One region of the Streptomyces sp. NBC_00209 genome, then DNA from elsewhere that is predicted to be linked to it. Evidence: riboswitches for the same ligand, from Rfam matches in the RefSeq annotation. Region 1 holds a riboswitch; each other region holds the start of a gene.
What was found. A riboswitch is a leader RNA that binds a small molecule or an ion and turns the genes downstream of it on or off. The one in region 1 is predicted to bind thiamine pyrophosphate.

Region 1 (3,628 bases):
TGATGCCTGCGCTGGTGAAGTAGGCGTGGGCGCGGGTCCAGAAGGCGGTGGCGGTTTCCTTCTTCTCGTCGGTGAGGATCTCGCTGTAGGCGAGGCGGGAGTGGTCGTCGACGGCGGTGTGGATGTAGCTGTAGCCGGCGTTCGAGCGGGTCTTGCGGCCGGCCTGGCGGCCCAGGGCCTTGTGGCCTCCGCCGTCGGGGATGTTGCCGAGCTTCTTGATGTCGACGTGTACGAGTTCGCCGGGGCGGTCGCGTTCGTAGCGGCGTATGACGTGTCCGGTGGCGCGGTCGAGGTGGGTGAGGCGGGCCAGGCCGAAGCGGACCAGCACGCGGTGGACGGTGGAGGGGACCAGGCCCAGCAGGTGGGCGATGCGGGCCGGTCCCCACCGGCGCAGGAGTCGGACCTTGATGATCCGGCGTTCGGTGCGGGTCGGGGTCCGTCGTGGGCTGTGGTGGGGGCGGGAGGAGCGGTCGGTCATGCCGGCCTCGCCGAGGTCCCGGTAGCGGCTCGCCCATCGTTGGGCGGTGGTGGGTGAGACCTGGAAGCGCTCGGCCGCCCGCCGCAGGGGCCAGCCGTCCTCGACGACGCAGTGGGCCAGACGCAGGCGGCCGGTCTCGGTCAGGGGTGCATTACGGTGGGGCACGAGGGCCTTTCTGGTCGGTGCAGATGTCGCAATCCACACCGAACCCGGAAGGCCCTCACCCGTTCAAGATCCCTCAGCCGAGATATGGCTCACCCGTCCACAACCTCCTCGGACAGAACACCTAGGGCAGGACCGCCGACTTGAGCGGTACGGAGGGGTCTGCGGCCCGGTCCGCGTCGATCCGGGCCCTCGCCTCGACGAGCCGGCGCCCCTGGGCCAGGTCGCGCGGGCGGCTCACCGCGAGCACCGCGACCAGGTCGCCGTCGCGCAGCCAGCACACCGACCAGGCGGGCCCGGCCGGGTCGCCGCGCCACAGCAGGGTGTCCGCGTCCGCGTGGTGTCCGGCGTACTGCACGAACCGGCCGAACTGCTCGGACCAGAAGTAGGGCACGGGGTCGTACGGCGGGATGCCGGCGCCCTCCGTCGCGATGTGCGCGGCGGCGGTCCTGGGCCCCTGGAGGGCGTTGTCCCAGTGGTGGACGACCAGGCGGGTGCCGTAGCGGGCCGAGGGGAAGGAGGCGCAGTCGCCGACCGCGTACACATCCGGCAGCGAGGTGCGCAGCGCCGCGTCGGCGGTCACCGAGCCCTCGGGCCCGAGCGCGATGCCGGAGCCGGCGAGCCAGCCGGTGGCGGGGCGGGCGCCGATGCCGACGACGACCGCGCCGGCCGGGAGGGTGCGCCCGTCGGCGAGGACCACCGTGCCGGGCTCGACGCGGGCGACCCGGGCGCCGGTGAGGAGCCGGGCGCCGCTCTCCTCGTACCAGGCGGTCATCGGGGCGGCGACCTCGGCGGGCAGGGCACCGGCCAGGGGTCGGTCCGCGGCCTCCACGACGGTGACCTCGCAGCCGGCGGCACGGGCGGCGGTGGCGAACTCGGCGCCGATCCAGCCGGCGCCGACGACCACGACGGGGTGCCCGGCTTCGAGGACGGGGCGCAGCCGGGCCGCGTCGTCCAGGGTGCGCAGCAGGTGGACGCCGGGGACCCCGGCGGAGCCGGGCAGGGCGACGGGTTCGGCGCCGGTGGCGAGGACCAGGACGTCGTAGGGGACCGGGCCCTCGGAGGTGTCGAGTTCGTGGTCTCCGGCGCGGACTCCGGTGACCTCGCAGCCCAGGCGCAGGGCGATGTCCAGCCCCTCGAAGTCGATGTCGAAGGCGGACTCCTCGGCCTTGCCGAGCAGCACCGCCTTGGACAGCGGGGGCCGGTCGTAGGGTTGGTGGGGTTCGGCGCCGATCAGCGTGACGGGGCCGGTGAAGCCCTGTTCCCGCAGGGCGACGGCGGTCTGCACGCCCGCCATGCCCGCGCCCGCGACGACGACCCGGCGTTCCGTCCGCTCTGCCCGCTGCTGCTCGCTCACCTGTCCACCCTACGTAGCTGACGATCCATCAGGAAGAGCGCCCCCTATCCGGTCCGCCGGGTGAGGTCGTTAGGCTGGCCACCGTAAGACACGCGGGAGCCCGGGCGCACCGGGCTGAGAGGGAGGCTGGCGGCCTCCGACCGTACGAACCTGATCCGGGTCATGCCGGCGAAGGGAGGGGCTGGACACCCATGCGCACCCATCCCACCGAAGGGTCCGACGTCCTCGTCATCGGGGGCGGCGTCATCGGCCTGGTGACCGCCTGGCGGGCCACGCGGCGCGGTCTGACCGTCGCGCTCGCCGACCCCGAGCCGGGCGGCGGAGCGGCCCGGGTCGCGGCCGGGATGCTGGCCGCCGTCACCGAACTGCACTACGGCGAGGAGACACTGCTCGGGCTCAACCTCGCCTCGGCCCGGCGCTATCCGTCGTTCACGGCCGAGCTGGAGGAGGCGAGCGGGCAGGACATCGGCTTCCGCGCCTGCGGCACCCTGGCCGTCGCGCTCGACGCGGACGACCGCGCCCATCTGCGCGAGCTCCACGAGCTGCAACGCCGCTCGGGCCTGGAGTCGGAGTGGCTGACCGGGCGCGAGTGCCGCCGCCTGGAACCGATGCTCGCCCCGGGCGTGCGCGGCGGCCTCCGGGTGGACGGCGACCACCAGGTCGACCCGCGCCGCCTCGCCGCCGCGCTGCTCACCGCGTGCGAACGGGCCGGAGTGGTCTTCCACCGCCACCGCGCCGACCGGCTCTCCGTGGTCGCGGACCGGGCCGTGGGGGCCGTGCTCGACAACGGTACGGAGGTGGCCGCCGATCAGGTCGTGCTCGCCGGGGGCAGCCTCAGCGGCCGGCTCGCCGGGGTCCCCGCCCACGTCCTGCCGCCGGTGCGCCCGGTCAAGGGCCAGGTGCTGCGCCTCACCGTGCCCCCGGCGTACGCCCCCTTCCTCTCGCGCACCGTGCGCGCGGTGGTCCGGGGCAGCCACGTCTACCTCGTACCGCGCGAGAACGGTGAGCTGGTCGTCGGCGCCACCACCGAGGAGATGGGCTGGGACACCACCGTCACCGCGGGCGGGGTCTACGAGCTGCTGCGCGACGCCCACGAGCTGGTGCCCGGCATCACCGAGCTGCCGCTCACCGAGACCCGCGCCGGCCTGCGCCCCGCGTCGCCCGACAACGCCCCGCTGCTCGGCCGCACCGCGCTGCCCGGCCTCCACCTCGCCACCGGCCACGGCCGCAACGGCGTGCTGCTCACCCCCGTCACCGGGGACGCCATGGCGTCGCTGCTGGCCGGCGGCGAGCCGCCCGAGGCGGTCCGCCCCTTCTCCCCCGGCCGGTTCGCCCCGGTCCCCGCACCCCAGGAGCAGCCCGCATGACCGAGCCCACCCCGCTCACCGTGTCCGTGAACGGCGCCCCGGCCGCCGTCGCGCCGGGCACCACCCTGGACGCCCTGGTCGCGACGCTGACCGACGCGACGGCGGGGGTGGCCGCCGCACTCAACGAGACCGTGGTGCCGCGTGGCCAGTGGCCCGCCGCCGCGCTCGCCGACGGCGACCGGGTCGAGGTCCTGACCGCGGTCCAGGGAGGCTGACGATGTCCGACGATCTGCTCACCCTCGGCGGCAGCGACTTCGCCTCCCG
Region 2 (3,628 bases), 3.8 Mb from region 1:
GCTGCGCGGTCTGCCGGTAGATCTCCACCTCCAGCGTGGAGAAGCCGGGACCTCCGAGGATCTGTACGACCCCGAAGGAGGTGAAGGTGAAGAGGAAGACCATCAGCGCGGCGGCGGCCACGGCTGGGGCGAGCGCGGGCAGCGTGACGCGCCGCCACGCGGTGAACCGGCTCGCCCCCAGCACCCGGGCGGCCTCCTCCTGGCGCGGGTCGAGCTGCGCCCAGAGCCCGCCGACGGTCCGCACGACGACCGCGTAGTTGAAGAAGACGTGCGCCAGCAGGATCGCCCACACCGTGGTGTCGAGCCGTACGCCCCACAGCTCGTCCAGCAGCCCACCGCGTCCGAGCAGCGCGAGGAACGCGGTGCCCACGACGACGGTCGGCAGCACGAACGGCACCGTGACCACGGCCCGCAGCACCTGCTTGCCGGGGAAGTCGAACCGGGCGAAGACATACGCGCCGGGCAGCGCGATCAGCAGGGTCAGCGCGGTCGAGGCGAGCGCCTGCCACAGCGTGAACCACAGGACGTCCCGGATCTCCGGCCGGGTCAGCACCTCGCCGAACCGGCCGAACTGCCAGACGCCGTCCGCCTTGAGCCCCCGGCCCACGATCGCGGCGACCGGGTAGGCGAAGAACACGGCGAAGAACGCGACGGGCACGGCCATCAGGCCGAGCCGCACCGCGGTCCCGCGCCGGGCCCGGGCGCGTGCCGACCTCCCGCGCGCGCCCGGTCCGCGTACGGGAGTCTTCGCTACTTCACTACGAGCGAGGACCATGACTGGACCCACTGCTCACGGTTCTTGGCGATGGCGTCCGGGGCGACGGTCGCCGGCTTCTCCGCGGTGGCACCGAACTCGGTGAAGAGCCCGGGCACCTTCGCGTCCTTCGCGACCGGGCTGACGAACATGGTGAGCGGCATGTCCTCCTGGAACTTCTTCCCGATCAGGAAGTCCAGCAGGGCCTTGCCGCCCGCCTCGTTCTTCGCGCCGTCCAGCAGACCCGCGAACTCGATCTGGCGGAAGCACGTCCCGGTGGCGACCCCGGTCGGCGCGGTCTTCGGCCGCGGGTCCGCGTACAGCACCTCGACGGGCGGGCTGGAGGCGTAGCTGACGACGAGCGGGCGGTCGGCCTTGGCCTTCCTGCCGCCGGCCGAGCCGGAGAACTCCTCGTTGTACGCCTGCTCCCAGCCGTCCACGACCTTGACGCCGTTGTCCTTCAGCTTCTTCCAGTAGTCCTGGTAGCCGTCCTCGCCGAAGGTGCCGACGGTGCCGAGGAGGAAGCCGAGGCCGGGCGAGGAGGTCGCGGCGTTCTCGGTGACGAGCAGGTCCTTGTACGCGGGCTTCGCCAGGTCGGCGAAGGTCTTCGGCGGCGCGAGCTTCTTGTCGGCGAAGTACTTCTTGTCGTAGTTGACGCAGATGTCGCCGGTGTCGACCGGGGTGACCCGGTGCTTGTCCGCGTCCAGCTGGACATCGGCCGGGACCCGGTCCAGGCCCTTGGCCTCGTACGGCGTGAACAGGCCGTTGTCGAGGGCGCGCGAGAGCAGGGTGTTGTCGACGCCGAAGAACACGTCGCCGCGCGGGGAACCCTTGGTCAGGATCTCCTGGTTCAGGGCGGCGCCCGCGTCCCCGCTCTTGAGGACCTTGACGGTGTAGCCGGTCTCCCGGGTGAACTCCTTCAGCACGTCCTTGGAGGCGTTGAAGGAGTCGTGGCTGACCAGGGTGACGGTCTTGGAACCGGAGCCCTTGGTCGAACCGGAACCGGACGCCGAGTCGTCGGAACTTCCGCAGCCGGCCAGCGCGGTGACGCCGAGCGCGGCGGCGACGGCCGCCACCGCGGCCTTCTGGGTGGTGCTCATGTGTGATTCCTCCTGGAGTGACCAGGAAGAGACGCGGCCCTGCCCGCACACCGGCGCGGAGCCGGAAGCGGGCAGGGCGCAACAGCTTGAGTATGGTCCGAACTTCCTACCCGGAATGACCCGGGCGAGGTTCAGAGGGTCTGCGGCCAACCTGTCCTTGGTGCCGCACTCTCAGCGCTGTGGCGCTCCCCTGTCGGAATATGCAGTTGATTTCGGCCCCAGGCTACACGGCCGTTTTCGGCCGTGACCCCGGGCACCGACGGTCGCCCGCCTCAGCGCTCGGAGGCCGCCAGCTGCCCGCAGGCGCCGTCGATCTCCTGGCCCCGGGTGTCCCGGACGGTGACCGGCACGCCGTGGTTCGCGATGGCCTCCACGAACGCCCGCTCGTCCTCGGGCCGCGAGGCGGTCCACTTGGAGCCGGGCGTCGGGTTGAGCGGGATGAGGTTGACGTGGACCCGCTTGCCCTTGAGGAGGCGGCCCAGCAGGTCTCCGCGCCACGCCTGGTCGTTGATGTCGCGGATCAGGGCGTACTCGATGGAGATGCGGCGGCCCGACTTCTCCGCGTACTCCCACGCGGCGTCCAGCACCTCGCGCACCTTCCACCGGGTGTTCACCGGCACGAGGGTGTCGCGCAGCTCGTCGTCCGGGGCGTGCAGCGAGACCGCGAGGCGGCACTTGAACCCCTCGTCGGCGAACCGCAGCATCGCGGGCACCAGGCCGACGGTGGACACGGTGATCCCGCGCTGCGAGAGGCCGAGGCCGTCGGGCTCCGGGTCGGTCAGCCGGCGGATCGCGCCGACGACGCGGTTGTAGTTGGCCAGCGGCTCGCCCATGCCCATGAACACGATGTTGGACAGCCGGGCGGGGCCGCCGGGGACCTCACCGTCGCGCAGGGCCCGCATGCCGTCCACGATCTGGTGGACGATCTCCGCGGTGGAGAGGTTCCGGTCGAGACCGGCCTGCCCGGTCGCGCAGAACGGGCAGTTCATCCCGCAGCCGGCCTGCGAGGAGATGCACATCGTGACCCGCTCCGGGTAGCGCATCAGGACGGACTCGACCAGCGTCCCGTCGTGCAGCTTCCAGAGGGTCTTACGGGTGGTGTCGTCGTCGCAGCTGACGTGCCGGACGACGGACATCAGGTCGGGGAACATCGCCTCGGCGAGCTTGTCCCGCGATCCGGCCGGGATGTTGGTCCACTCGGCCGGGTCGTGCGCGTACCGCGCGAAGTAGTGCTGCGAGAGCTGCTGGGCGCGGAACGGCTTCTCGCCGACCGCGGCGACGGCCTCCCTGCGCTCGGCGGGCGTGAGGTCGGCGAGGTGCCGCGGCGGCTTCTTGGCTCCGCGGGGCGCGACGAAAGTGAGTTCTCCGGGCTTAGGCATGGTTCCTCCAGTGTCGCAGACGCGCGGAGGTACCCCGGTGCGTCGCGGTGAGGGACGGCTCACGGGGTAACCGGAACACCACAGGGAGTTCGTAGCCGCCGCGCAGGAGGTAGGTGCCGTGCACACCGTCAAACACTGGTTCAACGACAGCCTGATCGGGCAGGGCGTGGTGGTCTTCGGACTCGGCGTGGGTCTGAACGCACTGTTACGCCACGACGAGCATCCGGCCATGTGGCTGGTCCAGGGCGCCGTCTACACCGTCGTCGTGATGGTGGCCCTGGTCCTCCAGCGGAGGCGGACGAGCCGGGTCACGGGCGCCTCCCCGAGCGCCGTCGCCGGGCTCCTGCGGAAGATCCGCCACCACGAGGTGCCGCGCGACCCGCAGGAGCGGGCCG
Region 3 (3,628 bases), 1.9 Mb from region 1:
TGGGGCGCATTCTGGCCGAAGAGCAGAACGCGGGCTGAAGCGGTCCACGGCCCGGGAGCCGTCTTGGCACTCGAACACGACACCTGCCGATCGGGTGAATCACGCTGTGTGTTCAGGTCACGACCTCGCCCGCCGTCGCCGGCCCCTGCCGCTCCGCACGGGTGCCGAAGCCCCGGCTTCCGCGCCGACCCCCGTGCGGTCCGCGGAGACGACCAGCGCCGCGAGCGCTGTCGTCACCGGCACGGAGGCGACCAGTCCGATCGAGCCCACGAGGGTGCGCACGATCTCCTCCGCCACCAGCTCGCTGTTGGCGACCGTCCCCACACTGCTCTGCGCGACCGTGAACAGCAGCAGGAGGGGCAGCGCGGCGCCCGCATAGGCGAGCACCAGGGTGTTGACCACGGAGGCGATGTGATCGCGGCCGATTCTGATCCCTGCCCGGTAGAGCTGATTCGCACTCATGGTGGGGTTCGCCTGGCGCAGCTCCCAGACCGCCGAGGTCTGGGTGACCGTGACGTCGTCAAGCACTCCCAGGGAGCCGATGATGACGCCGGCCAGCAGCAGTCCGCTCATGTCGATGTGCGGATACAGGCCGTGGATGAGGCCGGTGTTGTCGTCGGTGTTCCCGCTCAGGCTCGCCCAGCCGATGAAGAGCGAGCCCAGCAGCCCGATCAGGACCAGTGAGATCAGGGTGCCGATGACGGCGACGGAGGTGCGGGCGGTCAACCCGTGGCAGATGTAGAGCGCGATCAGCATGATCGCTCCGGCCCCGACGACCGCCACCAGCAGCGGATTCGAGCCCTGAAGTATCGCCGGAAGGATGAACAGGGTCAGTACGGCGAACGACAGGGCGAGCGCCACCAGGGCCATGACCCCGCGCATCCTGCCCACGAGCACCACCGCGAGGGCGAAGATCCCGGCCAGCAGTATCAGCGGGAACTTCCGGTTCACGTCCGTCACGGAGTACTGGAGGTCATGGGGCGCGTCGGGGGCGTACGCCACCACCACCCCCTGGCCCTCCCGCAGTTGCCTCGGCGCGTCCGGCTGCACGACTTCGACGAACCGGCGCCCCGAGTCGGGGCCGGTGGTGACCTCGACGGTGGCCTTCTCGCAGAGTCCGCCGGAAGCCGACCGGCCCTCGGGGGGTTGGGTCTCGCCGCTGACGGGAAGCTGGGCGGCGTTCACGTCCTTGCAGTCGACCTCGACGACGCTCACCACCTTTCCCTGCTGGGTCTGCCGGTCGAAACCGACGCCGGTCCGTTCGTGCGCCGGCGCACCATTCGGCCAGAGCACCACGAGACCGACGAGTACGGCGGTCGCGAAGGGGATCAGCACGGCGGCGATCACCTTGCGCAGATGGGTGGAGACGGGTGCGGCCGGGCCATGGCTGTGCGTGTGCGCGTGCTGATGGCCCTGCGGTTCTGAGTCGCGATGAGGGGGCGTCACCGGCCGATCATCGCAAGAAGGACGGGGCCCTCTGTTCAGCTCGCCCGTCCGAGGGCTAGCGTGGTGGCACCTTTGCACACGCGGGAGCTCGGAGCACCGGGCTGAGAGGGCGCTGACCGCCGTACGACCGTACGGGAGACGCTGCGCCGACCGCCGAACCTGTTACCGGGTAATGCCGGCGTAGGGAGTAGGTCTCATGACCACATCGGACACACGCACGCCTGCCTCCAATCAGGGCGACGAGGCCGGGAAGTCCATCGGCTGGCACAAGGGATACGTCCAGGGGCCGCGCCCCGACATCCGGGTGCCGGTCCGCCAGGTGCGCCTGACCAACGGCAAGGACATGACGCTGTACGACACGTCCGGGCCGTACACCGACCCCGCGGCCGAGACCGACGTCCGGCGCGGCCTCGCACCGCTCCGGGAGAACTGGATCATCGCCCGCAGCGACACCGAGGAGTACGCGGGCCGCCCCGCCCGCCCGGAGGACGACGGGCTCAAGCACACCTCGCCGCGGGGTGGGCTGCGCAATCTGGACGCGGTGTTCCCCGGTCGGCCGCGCCGCCCGCGGCGGAGCCGGGACGGCCGCCCCGTCACCCAGCTCGCGTACGCCCGCAGGGGCGAGATCACCCCGGAGATGGAGTACGTCGCGGTCCGCGAGAACGTGCCGGCGGAGGTGGTGCGCGAGGAGATCGCGGCCGGCCGCGCGGTGCTGCCCGTCAACGTCAACCACCCGGAGACCGAGCCGATGATCATCGGAAAGCGGTTCCTGGTGAAGGTCAATGCCAACATCGGCAACTCCGCGGTGACGTCCTCCATCGAGGAGGAGGTGGACAAGATGACGTGGGCGACCCGGTGGGGCGCGGACACGGTCATGGACCTTTCCACCGGCCGCAACATCCACACCACCCGTGAGTGGGTTCTTCGCAATTCACCCGTGCCGATCGGAACCGTCCCCCTTTACCAGGCCCTTGAGAAGGTCGACGGACGGGCGGAGGAACTGACCTGGGAGATCTACAAGGACACCGTCGTCGAGCAGGCCGAGCAGGGCGTGGACTACATGACGGTGCACGCCGGCGTACGCCTGCCGTACGTGCCGCTGACCGCCCGGCGCAAGACGGGCATCGTCTCCCGGGGCGGCTCGATCATGGCGGCGTGGTGCCTGGCGCACCACAAGGAGTCGTTCCTGTACGAGCACTTCGAGGAGCTCTGCGAGATCCTCGCCGCGTACGACGTGACGTACTCACTGGGCGACGGGCTGCGCCCCGGGTCGATCGCGGACGCCAACGACGAGGCCCAGTTCGCTGAACTGCGCACGCTCGGCGAACTGAACGCGGTCGCCAAGCGCTTCGGCGTGCAGACCATGATCGAGGGCCCGGGGCACGTCCCGATGCACAAGATCAAGGAGAACATCGACCTTCAGCAGGAGATCTGCGAGGAGGCGCCGTTCTACACGCTCGGCCCGCTGACCACCGACATCGCGCCGGCGTACGACCACATCACCTCGGGCATCGGCGCCGCGATGATCGCCTGGTGGGGGACGGCGATGCTCTGTTACGTGACGCCCAAGGAGCACCTGGGGCTGCCGAACCGGGACGATGTGAAGACCGGGGTCATCACGTACAAGATCGCGGCCCATGCCGCCGACCTGGCCAAGGGGCATCCGGGGGCGCAGGAATGGGACGACGCGCTGTCGGACGCCCGGTTCGAATTCCGCTGGGAGGACCAGTTCAACCTGGCGCTCGACCCGGACACGGCGCGGGAGTTCCACGACGAGACGCTGCCGGCCGAGCCCGCGAAGACGGCGCACTTCTGCTCGATGTGCGGTCCGAAGTTCTGTTCGATGAAGATCAGCCACAGCATCACCGAGCAGTTCGGCGGCGCGAACGGCGCGGAGGCGACGGCCGAGGAGATCGCCGAGGGGATGCTCGGCAAGTCGCGTGAGTTCGCTGCGGGCGGGAACCGGGTCTATCTGCCGTTGTCCGACTGACCTGGCACGGGACCGGCCGCGCACGGCTCCGGCGCCTTCCGCCGGGGCCGTGGCGGTCAGTCCAGTTCGTGCTCGGGACCGCCGAAGTCGGGGCTGGTGAAGTCCGGGCTGCTGTACGTGGGGCGGGGCGCCGCCGCCGGGCCCTCGTCCGGCCCGGCGAAGTCGGGCCTGCTGTAGCCGATCTTGGGAAGG
Region 4 (3,628 bases), 5.1 Mb from region 1:
ACCGATCCGGGCCGCAACCCCGGCGTCCTGGTGCGCCACCGGCCGGCCGACGCGGCGGCGCTGATGCGGGCGTCCGTGGTGCCGGCCGGGCGGGCCGACGCGCTGACGATGGTGGAGGCGGTGGCCGACGACACGCAGCGGCTGCTCGCCCTGAACGAGGTCTACCTGGGCCCGCCCGGCCACCAGACGGCCCGTTACCGGCTCGGGCCCGACACCGCGGACTCCCCCGCCGAGCCGCAGGCGTCCTCCGGCGTCCTGGTCGGCACCGGCACCGGGGCGACCGGCTGGCTGCGCTCGCTCTGGCAGGAGCGTCGCAGCCCCCTCCCGCTGCCCGGACCCGCCGATCCCCGGCTGCTCTGGTTCGTCCGGGAGGCGTGGCCCTCGCCGTCGACCGGCACCTCGTTCGTCGCGGGCGAGCTGGGGCCCGGGCAGGGGCTGCGGCTGACCGTGGAGTCGGACCGGGTGGTGGTGTTCGGCGACGGGATGGAGGCGGACGCGCTGGAGCTGACGTGGGGGCAGAGCGTACGGCTCGGCGTCTCCGAGACCTCGCTGCGGCTGGCGGTGTGAGCGCGGCGGCGGACACGGCATCCCCGTAAGCTCCTCAACGCCCACCGCCCCGCCCCTTCAGAGGAGCAGCATGGCCACCGAGGACCCCCTCGCCCCTTCCCGTAACACCCGGCCGCCCAAGGCCCAGGCGGCGCTGGGGGTCGGGGTGATCGTGCAGGACGCGCAGGGCCGGATCCTGCTCGGCCGGCACCACAGCGGCACCTGGGAGCTGCCCGGCGGCAAGGTCGACCCGGTACCGGAGTCCGTCGCGGCGGCCGCCGTGCGGGAGCTGCGCGAGGAGACCGGGCTGACGGTCCCCGAGGACCGGGTCACCGTCTTCGCGATGCTGCACGACGCCCTCGGCGGCATCAACCGCGTGACGATGGCCGCCCTGGTGCGCGTGGACACCGGCGCGGCGCGGGTGACCGAGCCGCATCTGATCAGCACCTGGGAGTGGACGCCGCTCGACGCGCTCCCGTCGCCGCTCTTCGACCCGTCGGCGCAGATCCTCGCGACCTGGCGCCCGGACCTCGGCATCCCGCATCAGCCCGTTCACCGGCTCCCCCTCGCGACCGAGAAGCCCCAGGTGAGCCCCTAAGCAAATTAATCGTTTGCCTAGGGGCCATAGGCAGAGTTAGCTTCGTGGGTATGAAGGCCCTGACCGAGCAGGACATCCGCTCATCGTTCGTGAATTGCTCCAAGGGGGAAGCCAAGCGCCTGCCGCTCCCCCGCGATTTCGAGGAACTGCCGTGGGACGACCTCGACTTCCTCGGCTGGCGCAACCTGTCCGCGCCGGGACGCAGCTACATCGTCACCGAACACGAGGGCAGGCCCGCCGGGATCTCGTTGCGCTTCCCGTCGCAGCAGCGCGGCTTCCTGCACCGGAGCATGTGCTCGCTCTGCCTGACCACGCACCCGGGCAGCGGGGTCTCCCTGATGACCGCCCGCAAGACCGGTCCCGCCGGGCGTGACGGCAATTCCGTCGGCCTGTACATGTGCACCGACCTGGCCTGCTCGCTGTATGTGCGCGGGAAGAAGACGGTGGACTCCGGGGCCCGCTTCAAGGAGAGCCTGACCACGGAGGAGCAGATCGCGCGCACGGTCGGCAATCTCCACGCGTTCGTGAAGAAGCTCTTCAGCTGACCCTCGCGACGACATCGGGCGGGCCGGCGCTATTCTGGCCGCCACACCGGACACGGGGTGCCCCGCACGGGGCTGAGATCACACCCGTCGAACCTGAACCAGTTAGCACTGGCGGAGGGATGTCTTCATGTCGTTGCCGTATGCCCAGGACGAGCGCGCCGCTTTCGGCGGGCGGATGCCCACCGCCCCCGGCGATCTGCGCATCGAGGCGAACGGGATAGCCCCGGTCCCCGAGGACCGCCGCTACGGCCGGGCGGGCCGGCTGTTCACCGTCTGGTTCGCGCCCAACCTGACCATGACCGGCGTCTTCACCGGCACCGTCGGCATCGCGCTCGGCCTGGACTTCGCGACCGCGCTCACCGCCGTCGTGCTCGGCACCCTCGTCGGCGCCGCGCCGACCGCGTATCTGGGCACCTGGGGCAGCCGCACCGGGTCCGGGCAACTGCCGCTCGCCCGGCTGGCGTTCGGACCGGGCGTCGTGCTGCCGGGCGCCCTGCAATGGCTGTCGTCCATCGCCTGGGACGCCCTGATCGGTCTGTTCGGCGGGGACGCGCTGGCACAGCTGTGCGGCTGGCCGTTCTGGCTGGGGGTGCTGGTCATGATGGCCGCGCAGGGTGCGCTCGGGGTGCTGGGTTACGAGGTGATCCACCGGCTCCAGACCGTGATGACGTTCGCCCTGGCCGCCGCCTTCGCCGTGCTCGCCGCGAAGCTCCTGAACGGGGTGGACCCGGTGACCGCTCCGGCCGTGCACGGCGCGGACCGGGCCGGGGCGTTCGTCCTGACCTGCACCATCGCCCTGAGCCTGGCGCTGTCCTGGGCGCCGTACGCGAGCGACTTCAGCCGCTACCTGCCGCGCGAGACGTCCCGGCCGCGCATGTTCTGGTGCACGCTGGGCGGGATCAGCGCCTCCTTCGTGGCGGTCCAGACGATCGGGCTGTGGGGTGCGTCGGTCTTCACGGACCAGACCGCGCGCGGCATCGACTCGCTGCTCGGCGGGGGCGCGCTCGGGGCGTTCGGGCTGCTCGCGGTGGCGCTGGCCGCACTGTGCAGCAACGCGATGAACGACTACAGCGGTTCGCTCGCGTTGCAGACCATGGGGGTACGGCTGCCGCGTCCGGTGGCCGCGGCGCTCGCCGCCGCCCTGGGGTTCCCGCTGGTGCTGTGGATGCACGCGGCGGACACGACCGCCCGCTTCCAGAACGTGCTGCTGCTCGTCGGCTACTGGATCCCCGGCTTCGTGGCGATCGTGTCCGTGGACTGGCTGGTCCGCGCCCGGGCCCGGCGGGGCGCCCCCGTCGACCTCGCGGCCGAGCACGCCCGGCCGCGCCCGTGGTGGCCGGCGCTCGCCGCGTTCGCCGTGGCCTTCGCGGCGGCGGTGCCGTTCATGAGCACCGGGCTGTACGTGGGGCCGGTGGCCGAGGCGTTGCACGGGGCGGACCTGGCGTACGGGGTGGCGTTCCTCGTGGCGCTCGCGGTGTACGCCCCGCTGCGGATGCGCCGGCCACGGCCGCCAACTGCTTGACCGCCACGCGTCGTCTCCTCCCCCGGACCGACGCGGCGCGAGGGACACCATCGACCGGGTAGGTGACAGCTCCGCGGCCTCTGAACCGCGTGGCGCGGCGCGGAATCGGGCCTGCCTGTCACACCGGCCGGCGAGCCGTTCCGGCCCCCCGCGAAGTTCTGCGCGGGGGGCCAGGAATCTGTGCACGCGATGCCACGTTTCCGCCGCTCCAGGGGTTGTTGGGGTCGGTGCGGGGGGTTACGGCCGCGTGCGCGGGTGGCCCTTCCCCGGCCGTCCGAAGAGGTGGTCGATCCAGCGGGTGACGTCGGGCAGGGACGCCGACAGGACGCCGCGGTGGTCGGCTTCGGGGTAGGTGTACGAGGTGACGTGGACGCCGTTCGCCCGCAGCTGCTTGTCCAGGGCGGCGGTCCAGGCGGG

Region 2: linked by a shared signal. The riboswitch ahead of OG867_RS06960 (thiamine ABC transporter substrate binding subunit) and the one ahead of thiO (glycine oxidase ThiO) in region 1 are both predicted to bind thiamine pyrophosphate.
Region 3: linked by a shared signal. The riboswitch ahead of thiC (phosphomethylpyrimidine synthase ThiC) and the one ahead of thiO (glycine oxidase ThiO) in region 1 are both predicted to bind thiamine pyrophosphate.
Region 4: linked by a shared signal. The riboswitch ahead of OG867_RS01320 (purine-cytosine permease family protein) and the one ahead of thiO (glycine oxidase ThiO) in region 1 are both predicted to bind thiamine pyrophosphate.

The regions. Positions count from the first base shown of each region.
Region 1 covers NZ_CP108121.1:5,377,010-5,380,637, reverse strand. The annotation lists gene OG867_RS24430 (IS481 family transposase) at 1-643, opposite strand, end outside; gene OG867_RS24425 (NAD(P)/FAD-dependent oxidoreductase) at 765-1,997, opposite strand; TPP riboswitch at 2,080-2,191, shown strand; gene thiO (glycine oxidase ThiO) at 2,189-3,364, shown strand; gene thiS (sulfur carrier protein ThiS) at 3,361-3,579, shown strand; gene OG867_RS24410 (thiazole synthase) at 3,582-3,628, shown strand, end outside.
Region 2 covers NZ_CP108121.1:1,620,754-1,624,381, forward strand. The annotation lists gene OG867_RS06955 (ABC transporter permease) at 1-664, opposite strand, end outside; gene OG867_RS06960 (thiamine ABC transporter substrate binding subunit) at 751-1,854, opposite strand; TPP riboswitch at 1,940-2,056, opposite strand; gene rlmN (23S rRNA (adenine(2503)-C(2))-methyltransferase RlmN) at 2,127-3,233, opposite strand; gene OG867_RS06970 (hypothetical protein) at 3,352-3,628, shown strand, end outside.
Region 3 covers NZ_CP108121.1:3,467,824-3,471,451, reverse strand. The annotation lists gene OG867_RS15630 (SsgA family sporulation/cell division regulator) at 1-38, shown strand, start outside; gene OG867_RS15625 (YibE/F family protein) at 118-1,446, opposite strand; TPP riboswitch at 1,517-1,650, shown strand; gene thiC (phosphomethylpyrimidine synthase ThiC) at 1,643-3,436, shown strand; gene OG867_RS15615 (hypothetical protein) at 3,493-3,628, opposite strand, start outside.
Region 4 covers NZ_CP108121.1:272,963-276,590, forward strand. The annotation lists gene OG867_RS01305 (hypothetical protein) at 1-567, shown strand, start outside; gene OG867_RS01310 (NUDIX hydrolase) at 638-1,144, shown strand; gene OG867_RS01315 (FBP domain-containing protein) at 1,195-1,689, shown strand; TPP riboswitch at 1,733-1,826, shown strand; gene OG867_RS01320 (purine-cytosine permease family protein) at 1,817-3,211, shown strand; gene OG867_RS01325 (alpha/beta hydrolase family protein) at 3,449-3,628, opposite strand, start outside.